One region of the Dactylosporangium sp. CA-092794 genome, then DNA from elsewhere that is predicted to be linked to it. Evidence: riboswitches for the same ligand, from Rfam matches in the RefSeq annotation. Region 1 holds a riboswitch; each other region holds the start of a gene.
The links. A riboswitch is a leader RNA that binds a small molecule or an ion and turns the genes downstream of it on or off. The one in region 1 is predicted to bind cyclic di-AMP.

Region 1 (7,466 bases):
CCCCTGCGCGGCTACGCGACCGTGCTCGGCGTGTTCGCGGCGGCGGCCGGCGCGGTGGCGGGCGCGGCCCGGCTGTCCGGGCGCGAGCTGCCGGTGCGGCCCTCGGCCGGGGACGTGGCGCTGCTGGCCGTGTCGACCCACAAGCTCTCCCGGCTGATCACCAAGGACGCGGTGACCAGCCCGCTGCGGGCGCCGTTCACCCGCTTCGAGGAGCCGGCCGGCGAGGCCGAGCTCAACGAGAGCCCGCGCGGCCACGGCGCCCGGCACGCGCTCGGGGAGCTGCTCACCTGCCCCTTCTGCACCGGGGTGTGGGTCGCGGGCGGCCTCGCGGCGGGGCTGGTGTTCGCGCCGCGGCTGACCCGCTTCGGCATGGGCGTGGCCACGGCCGTGGCCGGGTCGGACTTCCTGCACCTGGCGTACGACGCGGCGAAAAGGGCGGCCGCGGGGGACTGAGCCCGGGCGGCCGCCGGTGGACTGCCGGGCGGCATCAGCCGACGCCGGCGTGGTGGCGCGTCGTGATCCGGCCGAGCAGCTCGTGGGCGCGCTGCGCCCGCTCGGCATCCTCGCGGCACACCTGGTCGATGAATGCCCGCACGTCATCGTGCTCATGGGCGTCGTCGGCGTACTTCGTGTAGAGATACGCGCCCTTCATCGCGTGGTACTGGATGCTCACCAGGTCGTAGACGATGTCGTCGGCCGTCGAGTGCGTCTCGCCCATCGAGGAACTCCTTTCCATTCCGAAAGCCTCCCGGATTCGACTACCCGGCCGGCGCGCGGCTAAAGAAATCGGCGAAATCCAAGGGCTTGGCAGAATCGGTACCGACCAGTAATGTCAGGCCGTCTGAGCTGGTCGTTTGCCGTAAATGGACGGCGCCGGCACAGAACCGCCGAGTCGCATTGCGCGAGCCGGGGACCCAGGTAGTTCCGGGGTGAATCCATCGGCCTCATGGCCGTGGTAGGGCGAGCTTCCCGCCCGAATCCGTCAGCTAACCCGGTAGGCGGTCGCGGAAGGAGTTTTGCAAGGTGTACAACGCCCAGAACGACCCGCCGCCCATAGCGCGGCGCCTGGCGGCACATTTCGGCATGGCCGGCCGCACCGGGGACTGACGCCCCGGTTTCGAAGGGCCAGGTATCGGCCCTCGACATTTCTTATTGTTGCGCGAATAGCGTCCAGCGACGCCGTGCTCTCTACGGCGCCGGCGGATGACGCTGCGCGCGCGATCGACCATGCCCGAATCGGCTCAGCTTCAGGAGTACCCCTCAATGCACCGACGAATCATCGGCGCGCTGCTCGGCGCCGGCGCGCTCGCCGCCGTCTCCGTGACGACGGCCACCCTGCTCGGCCAGACCACGGCGCCGGCCGGCGCCCACGACACCGGCACCGCCGCACTGCGTGCCGAAGCGACGCACCCGCCGACGGCGACCGCCTCGGCGCCCGCGCCCGACCCGCTGGACCTCGCGCCCGCGGAGCAGGCCGTGTCCTACGACTTCCAGTATCAGCCGAACTTCTACTACTGCGGGCCCGCGTCCACGCGCATCGCCCTGACCTCGAACGGTATCTCGATGTCGCAGGACGAGGTGGCGCGGCGGCTCGGCACCACCGTCAACGGCACGAACTCGGCCGACAACGCGACCCACGTGCTCAACGCGGCGCTGGGCAAGGACGAGTACCAGACCCACTGGATCCCGGGCCAGCGCGCCGACGGCGAGCAGGCCGAGCGGCTGCAGCGCGACGTCGTGGCGGCGGTGACCTCCGGGCGCGCGGTCGTGGCCAACATCGTCGGCGGCGCCACCGACGTGGGCGGCACCTACCACGAGTTCGGGGGCGGGCACTTCGTGACGATCGTCGCCTACCGCGACCACGGCCGGCAGGTGCAGATCGCCGACCCGTCGGGCATGTTCGGCCCGCGGACCTACTGGATGGCCACCTACCCCATGGCGAACTGGGTGGCGTCGCGCGGCTACTCGGCCTGAGCGCGGCTGCGCCGGGGGCCGGCCTCGTCCGGGGCCGGCCCCCGGCGGTGCAGCACCCGGTGCAGCACCAGCCAGACCACGACGGCGACGACCGCGCCGGCCACGGCATACCACTGGTAGCGGCCGGCCGCCGCCTCGATCGCCGGGATGTGGTCGCCGACCAGGTAGCCGCCGGTCGTCCAGGCGCCGACCCACAGGGCGGCGCCGATCGCGTTGAACGTCACGAACCGCGGCCACGGCATGCCGGTGGCGCCGGCCACGACGCCGTTGAGCTGGCGCAGGCCCTCGACGAACCGGGCCACGGCCACCATGATCGGCCCACGGCGGGTCATGAAGCGCTCCATCCGGGCCAGGCGCTCCTCGGTCAGCCGGACGTACCGGCCGTAGCGCAGGATCAGCCGGCGTCCGCCGGTGCGCCCGATCCAGTAGCCGATGCTGTCGCCGGTCACCGCCGCCGCGAACGCGACCGCGCCGACCGCGAACACGTTGAGCCGGCCGTGCCCGGCGAACCCCGAGGCGATGATGATCGCCGTCTCGCCGGGCGCCGGCACCCCGAACCCCTCGATCAGCACCAGCACCGCCAGGCCCAGATAGCCGTAGTGGCCGACCAAGGCCGTGAACCCACCCACCTGCCGCCCCCTCGCTCTCCCCACCGCAACCATAAGCCGCCGGGCCCGGGCGCGCCGGGCCCGGCGGCCGTCAGCGGACGGGCTCGATCGGGATGCGGGTCCAGCTCAGCCCGTCGGTGGAGCGGTAGGCGGCCCGGTCGTCGAAGGCCAGGTACACGCCCGGCACCGCGGTCTGGACCGGTGGCCGCTGGCCGGACAGGGTGATGTGCTCGCCGAGCCCGCTCGGGCGCGCCTCCCGGTAGGTGGCGCCGCGGTCGCCGCTGACGAACCAGCGCTGCCGGTCGTCGGAGCGCAGCAGGACGACGTGGCTGCCGTCGGCGGCGAGGTACGCGTCGCCGTCCATGTAGTAGCCGGTGCCCGAGGGCAGCGTGTGGCCCGGGTCCACCGCCTGCCAGGTGGCACCGCCGTCGGTCGTGCGCAGCACCGCCGCGGCCGGCCCGGGCGCGGCCGTGGCCCCCGGCTCCGCCGTGTCGGTGCGTTTCGAGACGATCGCGTACGCCGTGACGCCGTCCGCGCTGGCCGCCGTGACCTGCACCGCGCCGGCCTCGTCGAAGGCGTGCACCGACCACGTGCGCCCGCGGTCACGGGTCAGGGCCAGCGCATATTGGTGAGTGTCGCTGATACCGATCACCCACGGCCCGGAGGAGGCCGGCGCGGCGTCGGTCGCGTTCACGTCCAGGCCGGGCTGAGCGCTCAGCGGCGCCATGCGCGCGGTCTGCGGGTCGACGGCCAGCAGCTTGCACGGCGTGTCGAGGGAGGTCGGCGCGCACTGGAGCCAGCCGTTGCCGGGTACCGCCGCCACGGGATCGGCAACCCGCTGCAGCTCACGCCAGGTCCGCCCGCCGTCGGTGCTGACGTGGTGATGCCGGATCAGCTTCGGCCCGGTGGCCCCGCTCGGATCGCCCATCGACTCGGTCGTGTGCAGCAGCACGCCGGGCGCCGGCGCGTCGACCTCGCCGTCGCCGAAGTCCTCCTGCCGCACCGTCCAGGTGCGGCCGCCGTCGTCGGACCCGATCAGCCGGGCCGGGCAGTCGTCCCCGCCGCACGTGCGCACGCCCGCGTACAGGTGTTCGGCGTCGGTGGCGGCGACCGACACCACCGGCCCGGCGCCGCCGCCGGTCTGCACGGGCTCCGGCACCGCCGGCACCGGCCGCAGGCCCTGCAGCCCCAGGCCGAGCGCCAGCCCGCCGGCCACCACCCCGGTCACCGTCCAGGCCGCCTGCCGCCGCCGCAGCCGGCGCCGCGCCGCGCCGTACACCTCGTCGGCGCGCAGCCGCGTCGGCGGCCCGTCCGCGCCGGCCAGCTCCTCGAACAACGTCCGCAGCCCGCTCATCGCCCATCACCGACCGCCGTCATCGCCCCGTCCTCCTCCAGTAGTTGCCGCAGCCGGGCCAGGCCCCGGGCCGTCTGGCTCTTGACCGTAGTCAATGAGCGAAAAAAGCTCACACAATCTGGACCACGTCCAGCACCCCACCTGGTGTGACCGAAACCGTTGCACCGCAACGCCATCCACATCCATGGGAGAGGCGCACCGCAGTACCCCGACCACCTTCAGCGCTCCCGGGAGCGCGAGCCAGCGACTGGAGGTCACCGCAAGTCTGTACCAGGCGCACGCCCGGTGGCTAACCGCTACCTACGTCGACCTGGAGTTCTCCGGTCTGGAGCGCGACTGGCTGCCGATCAGCGCCTCGCTCCACCTGACCACGGACCACGCCGCAGAACTGGGCGGATTCCTGGCCAACCTAAGCCAGATCGGCGAAGCCGAGCAGGCGGCGCAGGTCCAGGCGTACCTATCCGCGCTCACCAAGGAGGTGAGCGTGGATGACCACCCCAGCAACCACGGGTGATCTGGAGACTCGGACCAGCCGCGCCGAGGGGATCGTGCAGATCATCATCATGTTCGCCATCGGTGGCGCCGCTGGTGCGGCGAGCTTTACCCATGTCCACAACCTCGCCACCGCGCATGGCCAGGGCGGTTGGCTGGCCTGGGCCGATGCCGTCGTACTGGAGCTGATGTCTGGTGCCAGCGGGTTGGAGATCCGCCGGCGTAAACGCCAGCACAAGTCGGTGCACTTTCCGGCAGTGGTGCTGGTGTGCGCGGTGACGCTGTCGATCGCCGCGCAGGTGGTCGAGGCGGAGCGGTCGGTGATCGGCTGGCTGGCTGCCGCGCTGCCGGCGCTCGGCTTCTTGGTCATGGTCAAGATCGCCCTGGGTCGGATGACACCTGTCCTGCCAGCTACCCGTCAGCCCGCGCTGCCCGCGCCGGTCACCGCGCCCCAGTCAGTTCTGCCGATCAATCCGGCAGTGCCCGGTAACGCAACCGGCGCGTCGGACCGTCATCGCGTGGAGCGCCGTAGCGACGGTAAGGCAGCGGGCTCCATAGCGACACGCGGCGACGACGCGAGCCAAGCCAAGCGCCCGCGACGTGGCCGCGCGAGCGATCCGGGCACGGCCCCCGACGTGGCGCACCTGCTCCCGGCGGCGACCGCGGCACAGCAGGCGCTCCGCCGTCAGGGTCGGCCACTGACTCACAAGGCATTGACCGACCAACTCCGCGCCGACGGTCACAGGGTGTCCAACGCCCGCGCCGTGACCCTGCGGAAGATCCTCAACGATAGACCCGGAGCCAGCCCAACGCCGCAGTCCGAAGAGGCGGAGGTCGTTTCCACGACCGTAGTCGGACAGTAGCTACGCGGCTCGACACTGAGCATCGCTGTATCCCGCGTCGTGGTGGCCCGGGCGGGTCACCACGATGTCGGGCACGTGCGACTCGACGAGCCGTCGCGCGTAACCGCTTCATTCGTTCTTCGACAGTGAGGGTCGTGGTTCGCCTAAAGATCCTTTGATCGGCTGGGTATGTCTGCTGCTCTGTTGCAGGCGGGATGTTGTTCCGGATGCTGGAGCCGGGTCCGAGTCGAGTTGGATAGCCAGACGGTTGACGTCGATGTGCCAGCGTCGTAGCTCACTGACGGTAGGTGCCAGCTCGTACGGATGGGGGTGAGTCGCGTCGGAAAGCTGGGACCAAAGGAGGTATGTGTCGCGCGCTTCTGCCCGGCCTAGCACGTTCTCGAGAATGAGTAGCCTCATCGCGATGGGGCAGTCCAACATTTCTGGCCGGACAATGGTCCAGTACCGGTCGACGGCCTGCTCAAGTGCGACACGTATTAGGCGGGCGGCAGTGCGGGGCCAAAGCCCAGCGGTGCTGGGGTCCGGTTCTCGTAGCAGTCGGTCCGCGCAGGCGAGCGCCGACCAGGGTTCCCCAACTCCATGTTTCCGGAGTAGCGAGGAGTTCTCGCTCGGGGCGGTCATGATTCGCCAGCCTGAATGATCAGGTCACACAGGCGCTCGCTGTCGTTGATGATGCGGTCGAGCTCAGCGCGTGGATGGTGTGCTCCTTCGCGGACGTCGCGGAGGACGTCCGCTGCCCACGGCTCACCGACCAGTCTGTTGAGGGCCGTCATCAGTTGCCCGGTGCGGCGGCTGTCACCGAGCATCGCCAGGGCGACGCGGTGGTTGGTCGTCTGTGCCTTAAGGAGCCTTTCGTCGATCTCCCTGATAGAGACGTTCTGGGCGCGCAGGCGCCGGCGAGCAGTGCGCTGGCACGCTGCCTCGATCGCGTCCCGGCAACTTCCGACTGTTGCAATAGCGGCCAGGTCTTCGGGCAGCCGGTCCGTGCGCGCGATCTGGCGGGCGTCGGCGAGGTAGCGTCGGACGGGATCGAGGTTCGGCTTGATCTCGACGTTGCTGCCCTCCCTACGTACGACCTCAAGGATGTACGTGGGAAGCATCAGGCGTCGCAGCGCATCCGCGAGTCGGTCGTCGTGGGTGAAGACTACGACCTGACGGTGGCGGGCCGTCTCGTGCAGGACCTTTGCAAGCCCTTCCACCTTGGTGGGATCCATTGCCTGCACTGGATCGTCGATGACAACGAATCGGAACGGACTGTCCGGTGCCGTGCTTCGCGGTAGGAACAACGCTAGCCCGAGAGCGTGTAGCTCGCCGTTGCTGAGCATCGAGACGCCGCCGGCGACGCCGTCGATCCTGACCGGCAGTTCAAGCTTCCGTTTTGTCGGGCCTGAGCCTGCGAAGGCGATGGCTCCAAGATCAACGTTGCTCTCCTGGCGAAGATCTGACCAGATGCGTGAAGACTGATCACGAAAAGGGGCGAGTCGCAGGTCGCGGAGACGCTCGGCTTCATCTTTGATCCAGTCGAGGGCCACTGCGACGTCGTCGTGGGTGGGCCGTGCCTGTTCGGCCTCGGTGTGCAAGTCGAGTAGCCGCTGCAGTCGGCCGGCAAAGGGGCGCCACGCGTCTTCCAAACGCCGGAGGCGCTCAGTCGCTGCATCGCGGACCGCTGCGATGCTTTGCATGAGCTGAGGTAGCAGGCCGTTCAGCCCGGCCGCCAGCCTTGCGCCGTCGGCCTCGGCAGTGAGAGCAGCCCACGCCTGCCAGGCTGCCGCAGCCTCAGCGGTATCCACACCGTCCGGACTCTCGCGCACGAGTTCACTGGGCACAGCCTGAATGACCCGGTGTGCTCTACTCAGGGCGTCACGGAGGGCCTTTCGCGCGGCCGTGACGGCTGAAGCGCGTTTGCGTAGGCGCGTGATCTGGTCCGTAGTGCGCTCCCGCCAAGCGGCGTCGAGTGCGCCCTTGCCGCAGACCGGGCAGGGACCGTCGCCGTGCGAGGCGTGGTGCGCGAAGGCTGTTTCAAGGAGTTCCGCCAGTTGGTTCGCATCGTCCGCGTCCGTGCCCTTGACCTGTTCAACAGCTTCAGCCGCGACCTGTAGCCTCTCGGCGGCTGCATGGACCGCGCTGTCGTCCGGCGCTGACAGCGAGGCGAGGCGATTCAGAACGGCGCGGGCA
Region 2 (7,466 bases), 4.7 Mb from region 1:
CTTCCCCGCCCCCACCCGGGCTCGCGCACTGGGCGGCTGACGCCCACATCCCGCACGTCGGGCGCTGCACGCGGCGCAGCGACCGGAAGTCTCCGTGATCATGCGCAACTGGCACCGACACCAACGGTTTTTCATGATCACGGAGTGCTGATGTACCCCCGTGTACCACAAGTCTCCGGGATCATGGCAAACCCGGTGTGCGGTCACCGCAGACATCATGATCACGGAGACATACGTCCGGCCCGGCCGCGCGGATCGCAGGGTGCGCCCGACGGGTGCGACATCCGCACCGGTTTGCCGTGCCGCCCGGGGGTCGGCGTCGATGATCGCTTGTGTCCCGCCGGATATCAACTGGCACGATCAGGCGCTGGCCTCATCCACCGCGCCGGCGGACGCGACGTGGCTGAGCCCTTGCGGGCGGATAAATCCAGACGCTGGCGCGTCCGGATTTATCCGATATTTCCGCATATGTTGGCAATCAGGCTGAATAGCCGCGGAGGGCGATCCAGTCGGCCAGCTTGGCCGTGGTCAGCGGGTACGAGCCGACGCCCAGCGCGTCGGCGGGGTCGGCGATCTGGGCGATCTGCCCGTTGTCGCGGTAGCCGACGACGGTCAGGAAGTGCCCGTCCGGATACGAGTGCGCGTGCCCGTTCTCGTCGGTCGTCGACCCGGCGATGTTGGCCACCACCGCGTAGCCCTGCGAGATCGCGTTGACGAGGTCGGCGCGCAGCTGGTCGACGTCGGACTGGGTCGCCGACTGCCCGCGGATGAAGTGCGACTTGTAGAAGGACGTGCCGAGGTACCCGTTCAGCGCCCGGGTCGTGTCGTCCGCCGAGTTCGTGCCGTTGACCGTGGTGCCGAGCTTCTGCGCGACCTCCGACTGCGACGGGGTCAGCCCGCGCGCGGTGAGCGCGATCCGCGTCGCCGCCGGCCCGCAGAAGTAATAGTTCTCCTGCCAGGCGAACTGGTACGACACGTCCTTCTGGGCCGGCGGCGCCGTGCTGGCCGGGGCCGACGGCGACGGTGCCGCCGCGGCGGTCGTCGCGGCCGGGGTGGGCGCGGCCTTGGCCGCGGCGGTCGGCTTGCCGGTGGTGGCGGTGCCGCCCTTCGTGCCGGTCTTCGCCGGGTCGGGCGGGGCCTGTCCGCGCTGCCTGGCGAGCTCGGCCGCGGTCGCCGCCCCGGCGGATGACTCCGCCTCGGAGAGGGACTGGGCGTCGGCGGCGGTCGCGGTCGTGGCGGCGCCGCCCGACTGCTGGAGAGCGGCGACGCCGACGCCCGCGGCGACGGCGAGGACGGCGGAGGCGGCCGCGATCGGCAGCCGGCGGGCGGAGGTGGGTTTGGTGGGCGAATGCCGGGGTTTGTAGAGGTACGGCACGGGTACCTGCTCCTTCCGGGACCGCCTACCGGGTTAGCTGACGGGTTCGGGCGGGAAGATCGCCCTACCGCGGACGGCGGATTCACCCCAGGTACCTGGGTCCCCGGCTCGTGCCCAGGGCACGACTCGGCGGATCCGCCGCGGAGTCGCCCCGCGGCGAACATGGGCCACGACGGGTGCGTAGACGGTAAACGGGCCGGTCAGAGGCCATTTCACCCCCCGGGTGATTCGGCCACCGCGCGATCCGGAGCCGCGCGGCCCGCCGCCTGCCCGGAGGCCGCCGGGCCGCCGCCTTTGTACGGAATGCGCGAAATGCAAGGAACGCGGACGGCCCTATGACCACAGGCCGCCCGGGACATCGGAGGCGCGCGGACGGGGCTGTGCCCATAGGCCGCCGGGCCGTTTCTCATGCCCGGAATCACCCGCTCGGGAGGCCGGGCTAGCCTGCCCGGATGCACGACAGCGCCGACGAAAAACCGCAGCTCAGCGATGGTGCCAACGGCAAGCCGCGGCACCTGCGGCTCCGCCGATTCCGGCACGCGACCCACTGGCTGGTGGCGTTCTTGCCGCCCCGCCGCCTGATCCGGGCGGCCCGGGGCCTCGCGGCCCAAACCGGCCGGTTCAAAGCCGCCGTCCCGAACCGGCTCGGCTCGGCCCTCCCGGCTCGCCTCACCTCGGCCCTCCCCTCCCGGCTCGGTGCCGCACTGCCCTCCCGGCTCGGTGCGACGCTGCCCTCCCGGCTCGGGGCAATGCCGGCCGGTGCCCGCCAGGGCGCGGTGGCCGCGCTGGTGGTCGCGATGGCCGCCTTCGGGTTGTCCACGACGCTGAGCACTCCGGCCGGCCGCGGCGGCCCGGCGGGCTCAGGATCGGCGCTGGTCGCCGACGCCGACCGGGCCAGCACCGGCCCCGCCTCGCGCGACTACGACCGGGCGAAGCGCGCCACCGACCCGGCCACGCGATCTTCCAAGGCGCCGGCGCCGGCCGCGTCGAGTCCCGCGCCCGCGGCGAAGCCGCCGGTGCCGGTCGGCGGCCTGACGCAGGCCGAGATGGACAACGCGGCGGCGATCGTCGACGTGGCCCGCCACGAGCGGCTGCCGGCCAAGGCCGCGGTCATCGCGGTCTCCACCGCCCTGCAGGAGAGCCACCTGCGCAACCTGGCCAACGCCAACCTGCCCGCGTCGCTGCAGCACCCGAACGAGGGCGTGGGCTACGACTACGACTCGGTCGGGCTGTTCCAGCAGCGGCCGAGCTGGGGCAGCGTCGACCAGCTGATGAACCCGCACGAGTCGGCCCGCCGCTTCTACGCGGCGCTGCTGTCGATCCCCGGCTGGGGCGACTACGCGGTGACCGTCGCCGCGCAGATGGTCCAGCGTTCGGCCTTCCCCGACGCCTACGCCAAGTGGCAGGGCCTGGCCGAGCAGATCGTCGACCAGCTGCTGTAGGACCTGCTGAATCCCGAGATCCGTAGACCCGTAGACCCCTGAATCCCTGACCCCGGCCCGGCGCGCGGTGCGCCGGGCCGGGCCGTCTACTGCCCGGCGTAGTGCAGGATCACGTTGTGGATGTGCTGGGTCTTCTCGACCCCGCGGACGTCGACCTCGTAGGTGTGCGTGCCGACGTGCACGGCCACCGTGCCGCTGCTGAAGAAGCTGCCCGCCCACGACTTGTTGCTCACCACCGAGACCGCGGTGACCTTGCCGTAGGGGATGGAGGTGATGGCGACCCGCTTGCCGACGAACGACCGGTCCTGCAGGATGACCCGCCGATCGGTCAGGCCGATGAAGCCCGTGCCGACCCCGACGGCGTCGTAGACGGCGATGATGCTCTCGCCGGGCAGCAGGCCCGACGCGATCTGCTCGTACTGCTCGCGGCGGTCGTACTTCGCCTGCTGTGCCATGACCCCAACGTACCGACCCCCATCAACATGCGCCCGGGCCGCTACCGTGGGGGGATGACGGCGCTGGACACCTTACGGGTCAAGCTTTCCGACGATGCCCCCATCATGCGCGACGATCTGGCCGAACTGGTCGGCGTCGAATCGCCCTCCGCCGATCCCGAGGCGCTGGCCCGCTGCGCCGACGTGGTCGCCGCGCTCGGCCGGCGCCACATCGGCGAGGCGCCGGAGCGGATCCTCGTCGCCGACCGGCCCCACCTGCGCTGGCGGTTCGGCGACGGGCCGCCGCGGGTCGTGCTCATCGGGCACTACGACACCGTCTGGCCGCGCGGCACGCTGGCCCGCTGGCCGTTCTCGGTCGACGGCGACCGGGCCACCGGGCCCGGTGTGGTCGACATGAAGGGCGGGCTGGTGGTGCTGTTCCACGCCCTCAGCGCGCTGCCCGACCTCGACGGGGTGGCGGTCGTGGTCAACGCCGACGAGGAGATCGGCTCGCCGACCTCGACCGCGCTCATCGAGGACACCGCCCGCGGCGCGGCCGGGGCGCTGGTGCTGGAGGGCAGCTCCGGCGGGCGGCTCAAGGTGGCCCGCAAGGGCATCGCCCACTACACGGTCCGGGTCACCGGGCGGGCCGCCCACGCCGGCAACGCACCGCACCGCGGCATCAACGCCGGCGTCGAGCTGGCCCACCAGATCCTGCGCATCGCCGCGCTCGGCGACGCCGGGCGGAGCACGACCGTCACGCCGACCGACGCCGTCATCGGCACGACCAGCAACACCGTGCCGGCGGCGGCCCGGATCAGCGTCGACGCGCGCTCGTTCGACCAGGACGAGCTGCGCCGGGTCGACGAGGCCCTGCGCGGCCTGGCCCCCGTGCTGCCCGGCGCCGCGGTCGAGGTGGACCTCGGCCCGGCCCGCCCGGCGCTGCCGGAGTCGGCCTCGGCGGAGCTGTTCGCGCTGGCCCGGCGGCTGACCGGCGACGCGGTGACCGCGGAGGCGGTCGGCGGCGGCTCCGACGGCAACCTCACCGCCGGCATCGGCGTGCGGACCCTCGACGGGCTGGGCGCGATCGGCGGCAACGCGCACGCGGAGGGCGAGTGGATCGAGCTGTCGAGCCTGCCGGAGCGGGCCGCCCTGGTCGCGACCCTGACCGCGGCCATCGGGCGGGACGAGTGACCGGCGAGGTCGCCCGGGCCTGGGCCCAGGCCGCGCAGGCCGCGGACCGCGTCGGGGTCAAGGTGGTGGAGCTGTCCTCGGCCGCGGAGCTGACCGAGTGCTCGGCGCTGCTGCAGCGGGTCTGGCGGGCCGACCACCCGGCCGAGGTCGCCTCCACCGTGATCCTGCGTACGTATGCGCACTCCGGTAACTACGTCGCCGGTGCGTACCGCGGCGAGGCGCTGGTCGGCACCGCGATCGGCTTCTTCGGCCGGGGCGGCGACGCCGGGGCCGCCGGCTGGCACCTGCACTCGCACCTGGCCGGGGTCGAGCGCGGCGGCCACGGCCAGGGCGTCGGCTTCGCCCTGAAGCTGCACCAGCGGGCCTGGACGCTGGCCCGGGGCGTGCCCGAGGTGCACTGGACCTACGACCCGCTCATCCGGCGCAATGCGTACTTCAACCTGCAGAAGCTCGGCGCCGACGCGGCCGAGTACCTGCCGGAGTTCTATGACGCGATGACCGACGGCATCAACAGCGGCGACCTGAGCGACCGCATCCTCGTGGTGTGGCGCCTCGCCGGCGCGCGGGCCGAGGCGGCGGCCGCGGGCCGGCTCGCGGAGGCCGACCTGACCGGCGCGGTGGCCGCGGTCTCGCCCTCGCCGGACGGGACCGAGCCGGTCGCGCACGCCGTTGCCGCGGCGGGGGTACGCACGGTGGCCGTGCCCGCCGACGCGGAGGACCTGCGCCTGCGCGACCCGGGCGCGGCGCTGCGCTGGCGGCACGCGGTCCGCGACGCGATCCTGGACGGTCTGGCCGCCGGGCTGCGGGTCACCGGCATCTCCCGCGACGGGCGCTACCTGCTGGGAGGCGCGTGAAGACAGTGTGACGACCACCACAGAACGGACTGACTTTACAGCCGTTAACTGACGTGCCTAATCTTACGGACGTAAACACACGTCCGTAAGGAGTCTCTGTGATGCCCGAGTACCCCCGCCGCTGGGCCGCCCTGGCGGTGCTCAGCCTGGCGCTCATCGCCGTCAGCCTCGACACCTCCGTGCTCAACACCGCCCTGCCGTCCCTGGCCCGCGCCCTGCACGCGGGCACCTCCGACCTGCAGTGGATCACCGACGCGTACACCCTCGTCTTCGCCTCGGCACTGATCCTGGCCGGCACCCTCGGCGCCCGCCTCGGCTCGCGCAACGCCCTGCTCGGCGGGCTGGTCGTCTTCGGCGGCGGCTCCGCGGTGGCGGCCCTGTCCGACTCGCCCGGCCAGCTGATCGCCTGGCGGGCGGTGATGGGCCTCGGCGCCGCGTTCGTCATGCCGGCCACCCTGGCGATCATCACCCGGATCTTCTCCCCGCAGGAGCGGCCCAAGGCGTTCGCCGCCTGGTCGGCCGCGGCCGGCGTCGGCGTGCTCGTCGGCCCGGTCACCGGCGGCGCCCTGCTGGAACACTTCTCCTGGAGCAGCGCCTTCTGGATCAACGTGCCGCTGGTCGCCTTCGCCGTCGCCGCCGTGTTCGCCGTCGTCCCCGCCGTGCCGGCGGTACGCGGCGAGCGCCTCGACATCCTCGGCGCGGTGCTGTCCACGGCCGCCGTCGCCGCCCTGGTCGACGCGATCATCCAGGCCCCGTCGCGGGGCTGGGCCGACGCCGTGACGCTGGCCGAGTTCGCCGCCTCGGCCGTGCTGCTCGCCGCGTTCCTGCTGTGGCAGCGCCGGGCGGCCGCGCCGCTGGTGCGGCTGGACCTCTTCGCCAACCGGACCTTCGCCGTCGCCGCACTGTCGCTGGCCGTGGTGTTCTTCGCGCTCTTCGGGACGCTGTTCGAGCTTTCGCAGTACCTCCAGCTGGTGCACGGCTACAGCCCGCTCGTCGCCGGCCTGGGCGCCATGCCGTTCGCCGTGGCCATGGCGCTGACCTCGGCCACCTCGCCGCTCATCACCCGCCTCCTCGGCGTGCGCGGCACCCTGGCGCTGGGCCTGCTGCTGGCCGCGGCCGGCCTGGTGCAGCTGTCCACCACCGGCGTGCACACGCGGTTCTGGGTGATCGCCGCCGGTACCGCGGTCATCGGCCTCGGCATGGGCATGCTGATGGCGCCGGCCAGCCTGCAGATCAGCGGGTCGGTCCCGGCGCGGTACGCCTCGATGGCCAGCGCCCTCAACGGCGTGATCCGCGAGCTGGGCGGCGTGCTGGGCATCGCGGTGATCGGCACCGTGGTCTCCTCGGCGTACCGCTCCTCGGTCGGCGACTCCATCGGCGCCGCCGGTGCCGACCTGCCCACCGCCCACGGCGTCGCGGCCGCCCTGCCGGCGCCCGCCGCGCAGCACGTCATCGAGGTCGCCGACCGCGCCTTCACCGACGCGATGGACCGCGGCGCGCTGATCGCGGCCGGGATCGCCCTGCTGATGGCGGTGACGGTCCTGGTGGTCCGCCCTCCGCGCGCCGCGACCGGCCCGGCCCCGGCGCCCGCGCCGGAGCTCGCCGCCCAGGCGGCATGATGGGTCGCATGGAGGTCCAACAACACCGCACCCGGAACCGGCGCGGCGAAGGCGCCCTGCTGCGCGACGAGATCGTGGCGGCGGCGGAGCGGCTGCTGGAGCGGGAGGGCGACGAGGAGGCGCTCACCCTCCGCTCGGTGGCGCGGGAGGCGGGCATCTCGGCCCCGTCGATCTACAGCCACTTCGCCGACCGCCAGGCGATCATCGAGGCCGTGCTCGACATCGCCTTCGAGCGGCTGCGCCGGCTGGTCCTGGACGCCGCCGAGGACGCGAGCGACCCGGTGGAGCGGCTGCTGGCGGGCTGCCAGGCGTACGCCGGCTTCGCGATGAACGATCCGGCGCGCTACCGCGTGCTGTTCGGCCGGCAGGCGGCCAACCGCCTGCAGATCGCCCCCTTCACCGACCTCGGCGCGCTGCCCGAGATCTGGGAGCGCCGGCTCGCCGCGTTCAAAGTTCTGGTCGACGCGCTGGCCGCGTGCGTGAAGGCGGGCCGGTCGGCCAGCACCGACCTGTTCGCCGACGCCACCACGCTCTGGACGTCGCTGCAC
Region 3 (7,466 bases), 5.9 Mb from region 1:
TCCCACGACGCCATGCCCTCAATGATGAGGGGCCGCGAACCGTCACGGTCCGCGGCCCCTCACGCCGTGCCGGCGGGTCAGGCCCTCACGCGGCCGTACCCGTAGATGCTGTCGACGCCGATCGGCGCATACTGCACGACCGTGCCGGTGTGCGGCGCGTGGATGATCGTGTCGTTGCCGACGTAGATGCCGACGTGCCCGAGCCCGTTGTAGAAGACGAGGTCACCCGGGGCCAGCGAGCCGCGCGGAATGTGTGCGACCTGGCTCCACTGGCTGGCCGCGTTGTGCGGCAGCGTCACGCCGGCCTGCTTCCACGCCGCCATCGTCAGGCCGGAGCAGTCGTAGCTGCTCGGCCCGGCGGCACCCCACTTGTAGGGCTTGCCCAGCTGCGCCTTGGCGAAGTTCACCGCGGTGCCGGCCTTGCCGGAGACGGCGGGCAGGTTGCCCGGGTCGGTCTTCGGCGGGTTGACCTTCTTCGAACCGGCGGCGGTGGCCTTCTTCTGCAGGTCCTCGAACTTCTTGACGTCGCCCTCGATCTTCTTGCGCTGGTTCTCGAGGTCGGCCTTCTGCGTGTTCTGCGCGGCGATCGTCTGGTCGAGCTGCTTTTTCTCGTCGTCGACCTTCGACTTCGCGGACCTGAAGTCGTCAATGCTCTTCTGCTGGTTGCGGGTGATCTGCTGCAGCATCGAGAGCTGGTCCATGAGCGAGTCGGACGACTGGGCGCCGAGCACGATCGACAGGCTGCGCAGATTGCCGGTGGACGACTTGAAGGCGGCGACCGCCAGCTCCTCCACGCCGGCGTTGGCGGCGTTCAGGCCGTCTTCCAGCGGCTTGAGCTTCGCCTCCAGCTCGGTCGACTTGGCCTGGGAGGCCGCGAGGTCGATGTTGAGCTTGTTCCACGCCTCGATGGTGGCCTCGAGGTCCTGGTTCGACTTGTCGAGCTGGGCCTCGATCTCGGCGAGCGTTGGATCGGCGTGCGCGACCGTGGCGGGTGCCAGCACGACGATCGATGCGGCGGCGGCCAGCACGGCCTGCAGCAACGGTCGGCGGGCACGATGTCCAGTGGACAAGGAATGACCCTTCTGCAACGACCGCCTACCGGGTTAGCTGACGGGTTCGGGCGAGAAGAGAGCGCCCTACCGCGACGTTGCGGATTCACCCCATGATTACTCTGGGTCCCCGGTTCGATGCGTGCGGTTCACGGCATGAATCGACGCGCAGAACTCGATTCGGCGGCGCTTGCCCGGCGCCGTCCGGGGTGGACGGCGGACTGCCGAGCAGGCCAGGGCCTAACTTAACGTGATCACCGGCGGCGCGAAAGGCGTGCGTCGCCTTCAATATATAAAGCACCTAAAAGTCCGGATTACCCCCGGTTGACTTTGCGCATCGGACAGTGACAATGCGCCGAGAACGGCGCCGGCCGGTGCGCTCGATCACACCGGCCGGCGCTGGATATGAGCATCCGCGGTCAGTTGGCCGCATACGGGTTGACTTCTTCGTGCATGTCCGTCATGAACTGCGACCACATGTCGCTCTCGTCCGGGTCGGCGCCGACCAGGTCGTAGTGGCCGTCCAGGAAGTCGGTGTCGAGCTGCCAGTCGGGCAGGTCGGGGTCCGGCTCGTCGAGCTGGAGCGGCTCGTCGTGCTGGCCGGGGTCCACGAAGTCGCCGTAGTGCGGGTCGGTGATGTCGTGGGCGCCGTCGGTACCGTCGGAAAAATCGTGGTGATCGAAGTGGTGGTCGGCCAGGACATGCTCGACTCCGCCGTCGTGGTCGACGTGGAGATCGTGCTCCATGCCCCAGTCGAGGTCAAAGTCGCTCATAACCTGCTCCCGGTTCCTTCAGTAGCCCCGGTGGGGGTACCTCTAGAACGGTAGGGGCCGATCCGAGCGGCCTGCTCCCCGAAACGTGCCACCTCGTTTCGAGGCAAACGGTTTTATCGGGTTCGGCGGTCCAGCCAGCCGTCGCCGTTGACGTCCTCGTAGCGGGCGTCCATCACGCCGTCGTGGTTGGTGTCGATCTCCGAGGAGTTGATCAGCCCGTCGCGGTCGGTGTCGTGGCCGATGAACTCCGCGCGTCCGTCCCCGTCGGTGTCGACCACGATGTCGACGCCGCCGTCGGCCCGGTTGACGTAGGTGTGCTGGTCCCAGCGGCCGTCGCCGTCCCAGTCCACGCGGGTGTGGTAGCCGTCGGTCGGCGCCTGGCCCGGCACCTGCGCGTGCGCGGCCTGCTGCACGAGGCCGCCCATGCCGCCGGCGATGCCACCCTGGCCCGCAGGGCCGAATCCACCCTGGCCCGGCTGGCCCGCGCCGCCCTGGCCCGGCTGCTCCAGCAGATGGGCGAAGCCGCCCCCGATGCCGCCGCCCTGCCCCTGGTGCTGCTCGAAGCCCGACAGCCCGCCGGCCGCGCTCCCGGCCACTCCCCCGGCGCCGCCCTGCCCCTGGTACTGGTCGAAACCCGACAGCCCGCCGGCCACTCCCCCGGCGCCGCCCGCGCCGAACCCGGCCAGGCTCCCGGCCGCGCCGCCCGCCCCGCCGGCCGGCGGCTCGTGCGGGGTGCCGCCCGTGCCGCCCGCGTAGGTGCTGGACTGGTACACGGTGCCCGAGGAGCGGACCTCGCTGTGGTACTCGGTGTACGACTCCTGGTGGCTCTCGACGTGCACCTCCTCGAGCCCGGAGGCGGCGTGCCGGCCGCCCTGCGCCGCGTCCTGGACGTGCTGCGCGAGGGACGGGGACTCGAGCCCGCCCGCGCCGCCGCCCGCGGGCGCCGCGTGCCGGCCGCCGGCCTGCTCGACGATGTCGTGCATGCGGTGGCCGACCCCGGCCGCGCCGCTACCGCCCAGCGCGTGACCGCTCACGCCGCCGTGGCCGTGCAGCGCGTCGCCCAGCCCGGTGCCGATCGAGGAGAGCACGCCGAACATGCTCGCCTTGCTCGTGCGCTGCTCGACGTGCGTCTGCCCGCCGGCGTCACCGAGCTGTGCGTGCAGGATGTCCAGTTCGTCCGGTGTGAGGTGGTACCCGGCCAGGGCCCCCTGCGGATCGGCCGCCAGCCGGGCCTTGAACCCGGGATCGCCGAGCAGTCGCTCCAGCACCTCGTCGAAGTCGGACATCGCTTCCCCCATCTCGGACTTTCGGTCGAGCTCAGTCGAGCTCAGGCATCGGAATCGGCTGCGGCCGCGGCCGACAGGTCCCGCACTGCACCGCATCCTCCACGACGAGCCCCTCGGCCCGCCCGCGGCGTTGCGACCGGTGCACCTCCAGCAGGTAGGGGCCGAACTTCGCGTGGTCCTCGCACAGCCCACGCCCGCAGAACCGGCACGACCCCCGCGCCGCCTTGGCGCAGAACCAACAAAGCACAGTCTCTCCTGTTCAGGTAATAACGATGCATTCGCCGACGGCCACCGAGGCGCTGCCCGCCCTCGATACGTTGCCCGCGGCATCCTGGACGACGGCGGTGATCGTGAGCGTTTCCGCACCGGCCGCCCCCGCGAACGGTCCGACCGAGGCCGACCATTTTCCGCTGCCGCCGGAGTATTTCAACGACTGGGTCCGGCCCTCGAACGTGTAGGTCAGCGAGCGGATCGTGACACCCGCGGCGCCGGAGTTGTCCGAGCCGACGATCGTCACGCTCGACGTCGACGAGGACGGCGTCGGCGGGTCGCCGTAGTAGCACGGCCCGCCGTTCCAGGTGCGGTAGATGCTGCTCGGCGCGGCGCGGACCGTCACGGTCGGCGGCGTCGTGTCCGGCGGCGGGCCGGCGCTCGTGGTCGGCGGGGCGCCGGTGGTCGGCGGCGGTGGGCCGGCGGTGGTGGGCGGCGGCGCGCCGGGGGTGGTCTTGGTCGGCGTGGGGGTCGGGGTCTTCGTGGGCGTGCCCGTCGGCGTCGCCTCCGCGGATGCCGAGGCCGAGGCGGACGGGGAGTCGCTCGGGCTCGGGGACTCCGACGGGGTGTCCGTCGGCGACGGCGGGAGCGTCGGGGTGTCGCCCGGCTTCGGCAGGGCCACGCCGTCGCCGCAGGTCAGGTCGGCTCCCCGGTCCGGGGTGACCGCCGTGCCGTGCTGCCGGACCACGCCGCGGCCGACCTCCGGCTCGTTGCCCGCGCTCAGCGCGAAGCGGGCGGAGCCCTCGGTGGTCACGTCGCCGACGGTGAGGCGCAGCGGCTTGAACGCGGTCGTCGTGCTCGTCGTGTCGACCAGCAGGCGGCCGGCGTCGAGGGTGAGCGCCGCGGTCGGCTCGATCGGGGCCTGCTGCCCGCTGACCAGGTCGCCGATCTGCACGCTGACGCCCGCGCACAGCACCGTGGCGCTGCCGCCGCGGAAGGTCAGGGTGGCCGTGGAGCGGGGGTTGAGCCGGACCGAGTCGCCGTGCTGGACGTACAGCTTGGCGTTGCGGCCCAGCGCGTGCTCGACGCCGCCCAGCCGGACCGTCGCCCCGCCCCGCGTGACGGTGACCAGGGCGTTGTCGGTGGGCATCTCGGCCCACACCGGGCCGGTGAACAGGTTGGCGCCGGTGAGCAACAGGGCGAAGAGCAGCAGGAGTACCAGCAGCCACCAGAGCTTGCGCTCGAAGCGGCGGTCCACGCTGTCGTCGGCGGGCGGCGGCGGCCCGGGCGGGGCGGCCAGCGGCGGATAGGTCGACGGCGGGTGCGCGCCGGCGAGCGGGCGCCGTCCGCCGCCGGGCACCGCGCCGGCCGCGCGGCCGAGCAGCAGCGGCAGGCCGGCGACCGCGGGCAGCAGCCAGGCCCGGGCGGGCGTGCGGGCGGTGGCGATCTGGCCGGGCGAGCCGTCGCCGAACGGGCCGATCATCGAGCCGCGGTGCAGCTCGGTGCCCTCGGGCAGCTGCAGCGACCCGGACTCGATGACCACGGCGTCGTTGCCGGTGCGCAGCACGACCGGCTGGCCCGGCCCGAGGTGCATCGGGCGGGCCCGGCTGATCAGGCCGAGGCGGTCCTCCGGGCTCAGGTACATCAGCGCCGGGGTCTCGCCGACGAGCCGCTCCAGCTCCGCCCGCTCCACCGGCGGCGGTCCGGGCAGCGGGCCGACCGCGGCGGCCACCGAGGACGACGGGATGGCGAGCAGCGTGGTGCCGGCGGTGAGCCAGCTCAGCGCGGCCGGGGCGCCGGTCAGGGCGTTGGCCAGGCCGACGACGCCGCCGCGGCCCACCCGCTCGCGGACGGTGCCGGTCGGGTCGCCCGGGCGGCGGGCCTCCAGCGCGCCGTCGACGACGACGAAGACCGAGGGCTGCGCGGCGCCGGCGAAGACCAGCTGCTCGCCGGTGCGCGGGTGCACCCAGCGGGCGTGGCCGGCGAGCTGGGCGAGCGCCTCCGGCGGCAGGTTGGACAGCACCGACGAGCTCAGCGCGGCGAACCGGCGCGGCTCGTCGCGCACCAGCCGGCGCTCGCCGAGCCGGTCCCGCAGCCGCCGGCCGCGGCGGCGCAGCCAGCCGAAGAAGAGATACACCAGCGGCGCGAGCAGGCCCACGACGATCACGGCCAGCAGCGCCCGGGCCGCCCACCCGGCGTTCCACAGGCCGGTGACGACGCCGGCGACGCGGTCGGTGTACACCCGGTACATCAGGTTGACGGCGACGGCGATCCAGATCACCGCGAGCATGCCGTAGAGCGCGACCAGGCGACCCTCGCGGTCCAGGTCGGCGAAGCGCGGCGGGCGGCGGCGCAGGCGGGCCAGCACCCAGGCCAGGCCCCGGGCCCGCAGGTTGGGCACCTCGAGCCAGTCCATCAGCAGGTAGTACCCGTCGAGCGCCATGAACGGGTTGAGGTTGAACAGGGCGTTGAGGTACCACGCGAACGCCAGCTTGAACGTCCACGGCTGCAGCTCCGGGAAGAACACGCCCACGATCTGGCACGCGCCGGCGAGGATCAGGCCGGTCGCCGGGCCGGCGATGGTGGTGACCAGGCGGGCCCGCCGGCCGGCCATCCACACGTCGGTGGTGTCCACGAAGACGGAGGGGATCCCGAAGTACACCAGAAATCCGGCAACCGGGACTCTTCGGCCGGCGTGTTTGGCGCCCAGCGCGTGCCCCAGCTCGTGGCAGGCCAGCGCGAAGACGTTGAGGCCGAGCAGGACGAGGGCGCCGGCGAGGTACGAATCGTTGGTGAGGAACACCGACTGGTCGGCGCGGAACCAGTTCCACCCGAACACGCCCAGCCCGGCCAGCGCGACGAGGCCGGCCAGCACCGCGAACACGCGGGTGAAGAACAGCCGGCCGCCCGCCTTGTAGAGGAACGTGACGACCGGGTCGACCTTCGCGAGCACGACCCGGCGGCCCTGCGCGGTGGCCACCAGCCCCTTGCCGAGCCGGATCGGCCACGGACGGCGATGGACCCGCTGCAGCCGGTGGAAGGCGTCGACGGGCAGCTCGTCGAGCATCCGGTTGCCGGCCAGGTCGGCCACGATCCGGGTCACCTGGTCGGGGGCGAGCCGGCCGGAGATCCGGGCGAACTCGGCGACCAGCCGCGCCACGGTCCTGGTGCCGTCCATGGCCCGCGCGAGCCGGAACTCCTCGGGCGAGAGCCGCAGGTAGCTCGACTCGCCGCTGTCGGGCGAGCGCAGCATCACGTACTCCACGCCGCGCGCGGAGGTCAGCGTCACCGCCTCGACACCCTCGCGCAGCGCCGGCCGCGCACGAGCGGGATTGAGCCGCTCCGTTACCGCATGCCACAGCCCGACGTCGGCGGGGCCGAGCGGTACACCCGGGGCGCGCCCGGCGAGGGCCTCCCAGACACTGATGCGCGTCTCGATGACGGCCACGGTCGCTCCTGTTCAGGCACGGTTCCGGGCACGGACTCTAAGCGGGTTTGCCCGCGACGGGAAGGTTGCGTCCCAAACGTGACAATGCTTCGGCGAAGATGACACCGTGTACATCCTCGCCATCGACCAGGGCACGACCTCCACCCGTGCGATCGTGTTCGACGCCGACGGCGCCATCGTGGCGCTTGACCAGCGCGAACACCGCCAGAGCTTCCCCCGCCCCGGCTGGGTCGAACACGACCCGGTCGAGATCTGGCACAACGTCCAGGCGGTGTCGACCCGCGCGCTGGACCAGGCCGGCCTGTCCCGCGCGGATGTCGCCGCCATCGGCATCACCAACCAGCGCGAGACCACCATCCTGTGGGACGCCCGCACCGGCGAGCCGGTGCACCCCGCCATCGTCTGGCAGGACACCCGCACCGACGCCGTCATCCGCGCCCTGGCCGGCGACGCCGGCCCGGACCGCTTCCGCGACCGCTGCGGCCTGCCGCTGGCCACCTACTTCGCCGCCCCGAAGGCGGTCTGGCTGCTGGACAACGTGCCCGGCCTGCGTGAGCGCGCCGAGGCCGGCGAGATCCACTTCGGCACCGTCGACACGTGGCTCATCGAGAAGCTCACCGGCCGCCACGTCACCGACGTCACCAACGCCAGCCGCACGATGCTCATGAACCTGACCACGCTGGACTGGGACGAGGAGTTG

Region 2: it holds a riboswitch for cyclic di-AMP, as region 1 does, so the genes downstream of both, ACQPXD_RS10585 (C39 family peptidase) here and ACQPXD_RS30475 (C39 family peptidase) in region 1, are expected to answer to the same signal.
Region 3: it holds a riboswitch for cyclic di-AMP, as region 1 does, so the genes downstream of both, ACQPXD_RS05645 (NlpC/P60 family protein) here and ACQPXD_RS30475 (C39 family peptidase) in region 1, are expected to answer to the same signal.

What each region holds. Positions count from the first base shown of each region.
Region 1 covers NZ_CP192044.1:7,140,787-7,148,252, reverse strand. The annotation lists gene ACQPXD_RS30485 (DUF1360 domain-containing protein) at 1-453, shown strand, start outside; gene ACQPXD_RS30480 (hypothetical protein) at 488-718, opposite strand; cyclic di-AMP (ydaO/yuaA leader) riboswitch at 876-1,016, shown strand; gene ACQPXD_RS30475 (C39 family peptidase) at 1,264-1,974, shown strand; gene ACQPXD_RS30470 (DedA family protein) at 1,962-2,603, opposite strand; gene ACQPXD_RS30465 (hypothetical protein) at 2,674-3,936, opposite strand; gene ACQPXD_RS30460 (hypothetical protein) at 4,121-4,450, shown strand; gene ACQPXD_RS30455 (DUF2637 domain-containing protein) at 4,500-5,291, shown strand; gene ACQPXD_RS30450 (AAA family ATPase) at 5,909-7,466, opposite strand, start outside.
Region 2 covers NZ_CP192044.1:2,398,103-2,405,568, reverse strand. The annotation lists gene ACQPXD_RS10590 (transglycosylase domain-containing protein) at 1-40, shown strand, start outside; gene ACQPXD_RS10585 (C39 family peptidase) at 479-1,375, opposite strand; cyclic di-AMP (ydaO/yuaA leader) riboswitch at 1,383-1,517, opposite strand; gene ACQPXD_RS10580 (peptidase M23) at 1,828-2,817, shown strand; gene ACQPXD_RS10575 (PH domain-containing protein) at 2,904-3,272, opposite strand; gene ACQPXD_RS10570 (M20 family metallopeptidase) at 3,327-4,445, shown strand; gene ACQPXD_RS10565 (GNAT family N-acetyltransferase) at 4,442-5,299, shown strand; gene ACQPXD_RS10560 (MFS transporter) at 5,401-6,918, shown strand; gene ACQPXD_RS10555 (TetR/AcrR family transcriptional regulator) at 6,927-7,466, shown strand, end outside.
Region 3 covers NZ_CP192044.1:1,283,916-1,291,381, reverse strand. The annotation lists gene ACQPXD_RS05650 (methyltransferase domain-containing protein) at 1-14, opposite strand, end outside; gene ACQPXD_RS05645 (NlpC/P60 family protein) at 78-1,070, opposite strand; cyclic di-AMP (ydaO/yuaA leader) riboswitch at 1,078-1,216, opposite strand; gene ACQPXD_RS05640 (hypothetical protein) at 1,469-1,822, opposite strand; gene ACQPXD_RS05635 (hypothetical protein) at 1,936-3,108, opposite strand; gene ACQPXD_RS05630 (cyclic nucleotide-binding protein) at 3,368-6,766, opposite strand; gene glpK (glycerol kinase GlpK) at 6,873-7,466, shown strand, end outside.